3 regions of the Cupriavidus sp. GW822-FHT06G04 genome follow, and region 3 is predicted to be linked to each of the others. Evidence: predicted binding sites of a transcription regulator. Region 3 holds the regulator's gene; each other region holds the start of a gene.
The links. Region 3 encodes sigma-54, which starts transcription at its own class of promoters, with help from an activator protein. Its sites were predicted from a motif close to TGGCANGNAANCTGCTTT; they were not measured.
Positions count from the first base shown of each region.

Region 1: the regulator sigma-54 is predicted to act here: its motif matches at 1,464-1,481, upstream of urtA (urea ABC transporter substrate-binding protein).
Region 2: the regulator sigma-54 is predicted to act here: its motif matches at 1,213-1,230, upstream of AC1RKI_RS07920 (ammonium transporter).

Region 1 covers NZ_JBXALD010000004.1:294,992-298,266, reverse strand. The annotation lists gene cyoB (cytochrome o ubiquinol oxidase subunit I) at 1-233, shown strand, start outside; gene cyoC (cytochrome o ubiquinol oxidase subunit III) at 239-877, shown strand; gene cyoD (cytochrome o ubiquinol oxidase subunit IV) at 878-1,225, shown strand; gene urtA (urea ABC transporter substrate-binding protein) at 1,545-2,810, shown strand; gene urtB (urea ABC transporter permease subunit UrtB) at 3,009-3,275, shown strand, end outside.
Region 2 covers NZ_JBXALD010000003.1:138,226-141,500, reverse strand. The annotation lists gene AC1RKI_RS07930 (acyl-CoA thioesterase) at 1-206, opposite strand, end outside; gene AC1RKI_RS07925 (HU family DNA-binding protein) at 408-689, opposite strand; gene AC1RKI_RS07920 (ammonium transporter) at 1,262-2,464, shown strand; gene AC1RKI_RS07915 (mechanosensitive ion channel family protein) at 2,713-3,275, shown strand, end outside.
Region 3 covers NZ_JBXALD010000001.1:418,912-422,186, reverse strand. The annotation lists gene hpf (ribosome hibernation-promoting factor, HPF/YfiA family) at 110-463, opposite strand; gene AC1RKI_RS01905 (RNA polymerase factor sigma-54) at 514-1,995, opposite strand; gene lptB (LPS export ABC transporter ATP-binding protein) at 2,128-2,928, opposite strand; gene lptA (lipopolysaccharide transport periplasmic protein LptA) at 2,948-3,275, opposite strand, start outside.

The sequences.
Region 1 (3,275 bases), on a different contig from region 3:
AGATCCACATGCCGAAGAACACGGCTGCCGGCTTCTACATGGGCGCCTGGAGCCTGGCGCTCGGTTTCGCGCTGGTCTGGCACATCTGGTGGCTTGCCGCCGTGGGTCTGATCGGCATGGTGGTGGCGTTCATCCGCCGCGCCAACGACGACCATATCGATTACTACGTGCCGGCCTCCGAGGTCGAGCAGATCGAAACGCGCTATCAGCAGCGCATTGCTGCCCAGGGCTGATCACCATGTCGACAGAAGTTCTTGACCGCTTTGGGGCGCAAGCCCCCGCGCACTCGCACGACGAGGCGCACGACCACGCGCATCACGACACCAGCGAGAACACCATCTTTGGTTTCTGGCTGTACCTGATGAGCGACTGTATCTTGTTCGCGTGCCTGTTCGCCGCGTTCGCCGTGTTGCGCGGCGAAGTGGCGGGCGGCCCGACGGCCAAGGAGATCTTCGAGCTCAACTATGTGCTCGTGGAAACCGCCATCCTGCTGGTGTCGTCGATCACCTACGGCTTCGCCATGGTGTCGATGCAGAACCAGCAGCGCGGCCGCGTGATGTTCTGGCTGGCCGTGACGTTCCTGCTTGGCGCAGGCTTCATGGCGATGGAAATCAACGAGTTCGCGCACTTGATCCACGAAGGCGCCGGCCCGAGCCGCAGCGCGTTCCTGTCGTCGTTCTTCACGCTCGTGGGCACCCACGGTCTGCACGTGGCCAGCGGCATGCTGTGGATGCTGGTGCTGATGTGGCAACTGTCGAAGAAGGGCCTGACCCCGGCCGTGGCCAAACGCCTGAACTGCCTCAGCCTGTTCTGGCACTTCTTGGACGTGGTCTGGATCGGTGTGTTCACCGTCGTCTACCTGATGGGAGCAATGTAAATGGCACAGCAACACGCTACGAGCGCCCACGGCGCATCGCACGGCCACAGCAGCGTCAAGTCGTATGTGATCGGCTTCGTGCTGGCCGTGATCCTGACGGTGATCCCGTTCAAGATTGTGATGGACGGTACGATGGACCGTGGCACCATGCTCTGGATCATCCTGGGCATGGCGGCCGTCCAGATCGTCGTGCACCTGAAGTACTTCCTGCACCTGGACGGCTCGGACGGCCAGCGCTGGAATGTCACCGCGCTGTTGTTCACGGTGCTGATCCTGTTCATCGTGCTGGCCGGTTCGCTCTGGATCATGCACAACATGAACGCCAACATGATGCCGTGGATGAAGTAACCTTCGTCACGGTGGATTGAAGAACGGGGCCCTCGGGCCCCGTTTTTTATTGCCCGCGGTGCGCCATGCACCCGCGCTGCCCGCCCATGCACCGGATCGTGCCGATGCACGCCGGCGGTGCATAGGCGAACGCATCGACCCCTGTCCCCACAGCACCGTCCTGGTGCGTCGAAATCGTTCCCTTGCCGCTTTGTCGCGCCAGCGCTGCCCGAGGCGCGAAACCGCGCCCCCCGCCGCATGGCACGCTAGTTGCAGAAGCATCTCCCGGGGTGCGTAGTCCCTGACCACATACGACAAATCGGAAGAAATGGGAGCTGCAATGAAACGACGTGACATGCTGAAGCTGTCGGCGGTAGCCGCCGCAGCGCTGATTGGTACCAGCCCGCTGATGGCCCAGACCAAGGAACCGATCAAGATCGGGATCCTGCATTCGCTGTCGGGCACGATGGCCATTTCGGAGACCTCGCTCAAGGACGTCGCGTTGATGACGATCGACGAGATCAACAAGAGCGGCGGCGTGCTGGGACGCAAGCTCGAGCCCGTGGTCGTGGACCCCGCATCGAACTGGCCACTGTTTGCCGAAAAGGCGCGCCAGCTGATCACCAAGGACAAGGTCGCGGTCACCTTCGGCTGCTGGACGTCGGTGTCGCGCAAGTCGGTGCTGCCGGTCTATGAGGAACTCAACGCGCTGCTGTTCTATCCGGTGCAGTACGAAGGCGAGGAGATGTCCAAGAACGTGTTCTACACGGGCGCGGCGCCGAACCAGCAGGCCATTCCGGCCGTGGAATACCTGATGAGCAAGGAAGGCGGCGGCGCCAAGCGTTTCTTCCTGCTGGGCACCGACTATGTCTACCCGCGCACCACCAACAAGATCCTGCGCGCGTTCCTGAAGAGCAAGGGCGTTGCCGACAAGGACATCGAAGAGGTCTACACGCCGTTTGGCCATAGCGATTACCAGACCATCGTCGCCAACATCAAGAAGTTCTCGCAGGGCGGCAAGACCGCCGTGATCTCGACTATCAACGGCGATTCGAACGTGCCGTTCTACAAGGAACTCGGCAACGCCGGCCTGAAGGCCAAGGATGTGCCGGTGGTGGCGTTCTCCGTGGGCGAGGAAGAACTGCGCGGCATCGACACCAAGCCGCTGGTGGGCCATCTGGCCGCGTGGAACTACTTCATGTCGGTCAAGAACAGCCAGAACGACGCGTTCCGCAAGGAATGGGCCGACTGGGTCAAGGCCAACAATCTGCCGGGCGGCGACAAGCGCGTGACCAACGATCCGATGGAAGCCACCTACGTCGGCATCCACATGTGGGCGCAGGCCGTGAAGAAGGCCGGCACGACCGATCCGGACAAGGTGCGCGCCGCGATGTACGGCCAGACCTTCAAGGCGCCGGACGGCTTCACGCTGACGATGGGCGACAACCATCACCTGTACAAGCCCGTGATGATCGGCGAGGTGAAGGGCGACGGCCAGTTCAACGTGGTCTGGAAGACGCCGAAGCCCGTGCGCGCCCAGCCCTGGAGCCCGTTCATCGCGGGTAACGAAGGCAAGGCCGACAAGGTGTCGGTAGGCGGCAACTAAGCGCGGACCTCGTGCGCGCCTCGTTCCCACGCGCTGGGGACGAGGCGGGGCGAAGGGCGGCGGCGCGCGTCGCGAAGGCGGCGACGCGTGCGGCGATCCCGCGCCCCGATCCATCCCCGTGCGCGGGCGCGGCAGAACACCGCGGGTTTGATCACCACCAACACAAGACGCGAGACATCGCGCGAACCAGACTCCTGAATGCACCGATCCCTGACCTCGTGGCTACGCGCCATGCTTGCCATGCTGCTGCTGGCAGCCGCGCCGCTGTGGGCGGCCACGCCCCTCACGCAGGCCGACCTGAAGCCGCTGGCCGGCGACGATTTCGATGCCAAGACCGCCGCGCTGACCAAGCTGACGCAGGCGCCACCGGAGCAGGCCGGCCCGCTTCTGAAGGCGCTGCAGGATGACGCATTGCAATACGCGCCGTCGGTCGGCCTGGTGCGCCAGGATGGCGACAAGACGCTC
Region 2 (3,275 bases), on a different contig from region 3:
AGTTCGCCGACATGAATCGGCTGGCGAAACACCACCTGGTCCACCGACAGCGTCACCACGTAGCGGCCGGCATAACGGCTGGCGCATGCGTAGGCCACCATGTCGAGGTATTTGAGAATGGTGCCGCCGTGGACGTTGCCGGAGAAATTGGCCATGTCCGGCGTCATCAGCACGGTCATGGAAAGCTGGTGGGACAGATCGTTCATCGCAGAAAATCCAGAAATCGAGCCTGAGGCGCGGGCAGTGTAACTCGACGCGCGCGCAAATGGCGTGCCGAATGCTGCAATCGCGCGGCGGGCATCGCTAAACCGGTATTGGAACGATGAACCGACGGCGGTTCGGAATGGATCGCCCAAAAGAAAAGCGGCCCGTCAGGCCGCTCTCTTTACTGCTGGGACACGATGCGCTTACTTCTTCTTGTTCACGGCGTCCTTGAAACCCTGGCCAGCGGAGAATTTCACCGTCTTGGCGGCCGGAATCTTGATCGTTTCGCCGGTGCGCGGATTGCGACCGGTACGGGCTGCACGCTTGCCCGAGCTGAAGCTGCCAAATCCTACCAGCGTAACCGAGTCCCCCTTGGCCACTGCCTTCTTGATACTGTCCAGCGCAGCGTTCAGCGCGCGCTCGGCGGCGGCATTGCTGAGTTCTGCTTCCGCGGCGATGGCCGATACCAGTTCACCTTTATTCATGGCTGATTTCCCTTGTTGGTCGTCGTCACCGAACCTTTATGCCAGTTGGCAAAAGTCCGATCGGCGCAGTCTAATCTGCCCTTTGCGGCTTGGGCAATCCCTAGTGGCACCGAAGCAACGAAAACTGCCGGAAATCGTTCTCCGACAAGACTTAGCGGGCGTTTTACCCCTTTATTTGCCCGATCGGTTCGTCACTTTTGGCGAGGTTGACGCATCGAACGGCGCACTTCGTCAAGGCGACAGGAAAATGGCGTTTACGCCACGAATGCGCCATTTTCATGTGCTTGGACGCCCACATGAGGTGCAACGCACAAATGCCCGGATTCGGTGCGAAAGCCCATGGCGCACCGAATTGGTTCTGCCGATGACTTCGTCATGCGTCGTTTTGGCGCATCGATGCGGACGGCTATCGGCCACGGCGCCAGAACTGGCAAGCCGACACCGCAGTCCATGGTCCCCGAACACCCCATGCAGGTGCGCTGCGCACCGTCTTTGCGCGCCAATCCCCATAAATGACAATTTCTGGAACGGTATTTGCTTACTCATGCGCCCATTTTGAGCATGAGATCACAATGGACAACTTGAAGACTGGCACGGATGCCTTGTTCATCCTGCTCGGCGCAATCATGGTGCTGGCGATGCACGCAGGGTTCGCCTTTCTAGAACTGGGTACCGTGCGCAAGAAAAACCAGGTAAATGCGCTCGTGAAAATCCTGGTCGATTTTGCGGTATCGACGTTGGCGTATTTCTTTATCGGCTATACCGTGGCGTACGGTGTGCAATTCTTTGCCGGCGCCGAAACGCTGGCGCAAAAGAACGGCCATGAACTGGTCAAGTTCTTCTTTTTGGCTACGTTTGCGGCGGCCATTCCCGCCATCATTTCAGGCGGCATCGCCGAACGCTCGCGTTTCAACCCACAGCTGATTGCCACCTTTGTTCTGGTGGGCTTTATCTATCCGTTTTTCGAAGGCATCGCCTGGAACAATCGCTTCGGCATTCAGGACTGGATCAGCGCCGTGGCAGGCGCGCCGTTCCATGATTTTGCCGGTTCGGTCGTAGTGCATGCGGTCGGCGGCTGGATCGCGCTGCCAGCGGTGTTGCTGCTCGGCGCGCGGCGCGGGCGTTATCAGAAGGATGGCCGCATCAGCGCACATCCTCCGTCGAATATCCCGTTCCTCGCGCTCGGCGCCTGGGTGCTGGCGGTCGGTTGGTTCGGCTTCAACGTGATGAGCGCGCAGACCATCGACAAGATCAGCGGGTTGGTCGCGATCAATTCCCTGATGGCGATGGTCGGCGGCACGCTGGCGGCATGGGCCGTGGGGCGCAATGACCCCGGCTTTGCGTACAACGGCCCGCTGGCCGGGCTGGTGGCCGTATGTGCCGGCTCGGACCTGATGCACCCGCTCGGCGCATTGATCACGGGCGCCGTGGCCGGCGTGCTGTTCGTCTACATGTTCACGCTTGCACAAAATAAATGGCGCATCGATGACGTGCTGGGCGTGTGGCCACTGCACGGCCTGTGCGGCGCGTGGGGCGGTATCGCCGCCGGCATTTTTGGCGCGAAGGCGCTGGGCGGCATTGGCGGCGTATCGTTGCTGGCGCAATTGATCGGCACACTCATGGGCGTGGTCATTGCACTGGCGGGCGGCGCCGTGGTCTACGGGGCGCTCAAGAAGCTGGTGGGAATCCGGTTGGATCCGGAAGAGGAGTTCAACGGCGCGGACCTGACGCTGCACCGCATTTCCGCCACCGCGGAGCGCGAAACCAACTGGTAACCGCATGGCGCGCCACGCGCCAGGGACACGGTGATCGTCAAGGAAAAACGGCTGGACATGAGGTCCGGCCGTTTTGCTTTCCATTCACAAAGATTGCCTTGAAGTTTCATGGCGACGCGCCCAATAATGCCCTTGCCCGTTCCGAAACGCCGACACACGCGTGTCTCGCGATCCTGACATTATCAGCAGCGTTTGCTCTTTCGCTGTCCGTGATTCTTCCCTGCCCGTTCATCACAGGAGCGTGTCCCATGGATACCACCTCACTGCAAAGCATTCGCGATGTCATCTACGGCTACGCCACCGTATTCGGCATAAAGGTCCTGGCGGCCCTGGCGTTCTGGGTCGTGGGCCGATGGCTGATCCATTTCGTGGTCCGTCTGGTCCAGAAATCGCTGTCGAGGCAAAGCGTCGATCCCACGCTGCTGCGCTATGTCGGCTCGATCGTGACGGTCACGCTCAATGTCGTGCTGGTGATCGGCATCCTCGGATACTTCGGCATCCAGACCACCACCTTCGCCGCACTGATTGCCGCGGCGGGCGTGGCGATCGGCATGGCGTGGTCCGGCCTGATGGCCAACTTCGCGGCCGGTGCATTCCTGGTGGTGTTGCGTCCGTTCAAGGTCGGCGATTTCGTGACCATTGGCGGCATCACAGGCACGGTGCGCGAAATCGGTTTGTTTTCGACCTCGATCGACACGCCTGACAACGTCATGACCGTGATCGGCAACAACAAGATCTTCAGCGACACCATCCAGAACTTCAGCGCCAATTCGTATCGCCGCGTCGAACTGAAAGCCCAACTCGCCGGCAC
Region 3 (3,275 bases):
AATTTCTGCCTCGCCGAAACCCGGGAATCAAAAAAGCCGCGCAGATGCGCGGCTTTGCTCTCTTCCTATCGATCCTCTAAGGGGCAACTTTTAGTGCGTTGCCGCCGCTTTATTGTTGCTGTAGTTGCGCGGCTGCCATTTGGTACTTGACCGCCTCACGGTCGTGGCCTTGCACGCGGTCCTTGTAGCGGATCACTTGCCGATCGAGCTTGTCGACCAGACAGTCGATGGCCGCGTACAGGTCTTCGTGATGCGCTTCGACAAAGATGTCCTTGCCCTTGAGATGCAGGTTGATTTCCGCGTACTGACGCCGGTCCTTTTCCTTATGGTTATCGACAGATAGCAGCACACTCACGCCAATGACCTGATCGAAATGCCTGACAATTCGCTCCAGTTTCGTTTCCACGTACTCACGCAACGGCGGCGTGATGTCGAGGTGGTGTCCACTGATCTTGAAGTTCATAGCGCTTCTCCTTCTGAAAGAGCCGCACCAGGCAGGCGGTTGCGGCTCGGCTACAAAGACTTGCGGAGATTGACTGCGGGGATCTTCAGCGCTTCGCGGTATTTGGCCACAGTGCGGCGTGCAACCACGAAACCCTGCTCGCCCAGCAATTCGGCGATGCGGCTGTCGGAAAGGGGATTCCTGGGGTCTTCGGCTCCTATCAGTTGCTTGATCAGCGCGCGGATCGCCGTGGAGGAGGCCGCACCGCCCGTCTCGGTGGAGACGTGGCTGCCAAAGAAGTACTTCAACTCGAAAGTACCCATTGGTGTGGCCATGTATTTGTTCGTAGTCACCCGGGAAATGGTCGACTCATGTAAACCGAGTGTATCGGCAATTTCCCGCAAAACCAAGGGGCGCATTGCGATTTCCCCGTGCGAGAAAAAGTTCTTTTGACGCTCTACGATTGCCTGCGCCACACGCAGGATCGTATCGAAACGCTGCTGGATGTTCTTGATGAGCCACCGCGCCTCCTGGAGCTTCTGCTGCAGTCCCGCCGCACCCGCTTCGCCTTTTGCACCGCGCAAGATTTGCGCGTACATGTCGTTGATGCGCAGACGCGGCATGACATCGGGATTCAGGTGCGCAATCCACCCGTTTCCACTTTTGCGCACAAATACGTCCGGCACCACAAAATCCGCTTCCGGGCGGCTATAAGCATGCCCCGGATACGGCGCAAGCGACCGAATCAACTCATGCGCGGCCTTTAATGCAATTTCGTCAACCTGGAGCGCTTTCTTGAGCCGCGTGTAGTCGCGCACGGCCAGCAGTTCCAGGTGATGATTGACGATAGACAACGCCAACTCGCGCTGCGGATGCTTCAAACGCCGCAACTGCAGACTCAGACACTCAGCCGCGTTGCGCGCGCCCACGCCGGGCGGATCAAAGCTCTGCAGCAACGTCAGCATGGCGTGCACTTCATCGACTTCGAATTCGAGTTCCTCGGGGAGTTCCCCGCAGATTTCCTCGAGCGACGCGCTCAGGTAGCCGTCGTCGTCGAGCGATTCGATCAGGAAGATAGCCAGGCCCTTGTCGCGTACCGAGATTTTCAGCGGCGTTAGCTGCTCCATCAGGAATTCGCGCAGCGTGGGATCGGCCTCGCGCAATTGCATCGGCGTTTTTTCGTCATCGTCACCCTGCGGACGTCGCGCGAAATCGTCGAGGCTCCAGTCGCTGCCGTAGTCTTCGCCGCCGGAATCGCCGTAACTGTCGTCCTCACCACTTGCCTGGCTGTCCTGCCGATCGTCGCCATTGGCCTTGGGCTCCGAGGGAGCCGGCGCGGGTGCGCTCTGCAGGTTCACGGAGCCATCGGCCGACACCCGCAAGGGGCTTTCGATCCAGTCGTTTTCGCGTTCCAGCAGGGGGTTTTCCGTGAGGGCCTGCTCGACCTCTTGCTGGAGTTCCAGCGTGGAAAGCTGCAGCAGCCGGATCGACTGCTGCAGTTGCGGTGTCAGGGCAAGATGCTGTGAAAGGCGAAGCTGAAGCGAAGGTTTCATGCGACCTATTCTATGCGCATCTTTCCGATGTTGGAACGGAAATTGCTGTCGTCTATCGCTTCGACTTCGTGATCGCCAACGGCTAGTTGACGAAAGCGCGGGAAGATTTTCCGCGCTGTCGGACAACCGGCATTACATGCGGAAGTTTTCGCCCAGGTAGACGCGCCGCACGGACTCGTTGGCGATGATTTCCTCGGGCTGCCCGGCGGCCAGCACCGTACCTTCGCTGATGATGTACGCGTGGTCGCAGATACCGAGCGTTTCGCGCACATTGTGGTCTGTGATCAGCACGCCGATATTGCGTGCCTTGAGGAAACTGACGATGCGCTGGATTTCGCCCACGGCGATCGGGTCCACGCCGGCAAACGGCTCGTCGAGCAGGATGAAGCGCGGCGCGGAGGCCAGCGCACGCGCGATTTCCACGCGGCGGCGTTCGCCCCCGGACAGCGACAGCGCCGGATTATTGCGCAGATGCGCAATCTGGAGATCATCGAGCAGCGAATCCAGCCGGCGGTCGATCTCGGCTTTCGAGAGGGGCTTGCCGTTTTCGCGCTGCAGTTCCAGCACGGCGCGGATGTTTTCTTCCACGTTCAGCTTGCGGAACACCGACGCTTCCTGCGGCAGATAGGACAGCCCCATGCGCGCACGCTCGTGAATCGCCAGGCCGCTGATGTGCTCGTCGTCGAGCACGATATCGCCTTCATCCAGCGCCACCAGGCCGACGATCATGTAGAACGATGTGGTCTTGCCGGCGCCGTTCGGCCCCAGCAGTCCCACCACCTCGCCGCTCTTGACGTCGAGCGACACGTCCTTGACCACCGTGCGCGAGCCGTAGCGCTTTTTCAGGTGGCGCACGATCAGCGTGCTGCTGTCGGCGCGGACGGCGGATGCGGAAGACGGGGCAGAGGCGGCGAGCGTGGCGGTATCGTTCATCTGGGGCTGTCTGGGGCGTTCAGGGCTTGGCTGGCGTGTCGGAGGGCTTCAGGTTCAGCGGCGCGCCGGCCGCGGCGGGTGCGCTGGCGTCGGAGCGGGGCGAAAGCACGGCGCGTACGCGGCCCGACGAATTGCCGGCCGCGGTGTTGCTGTCGCCGCCCGTGGCGGTATAGAACTCGTTGCGGCTGTCGTACGTGATCACGGCGCCGCGGATTTCGTCGATGATCTTCGCGCCCACGCCCGACACGCGGGCCGCGCGCGCATGGCCTATCAGCTTGTTGATTTCCGACTTGCCGTCGTATTCGATGCGATCGCCCCAGCCGTCGATGTATTCGTCCACGCCGTCG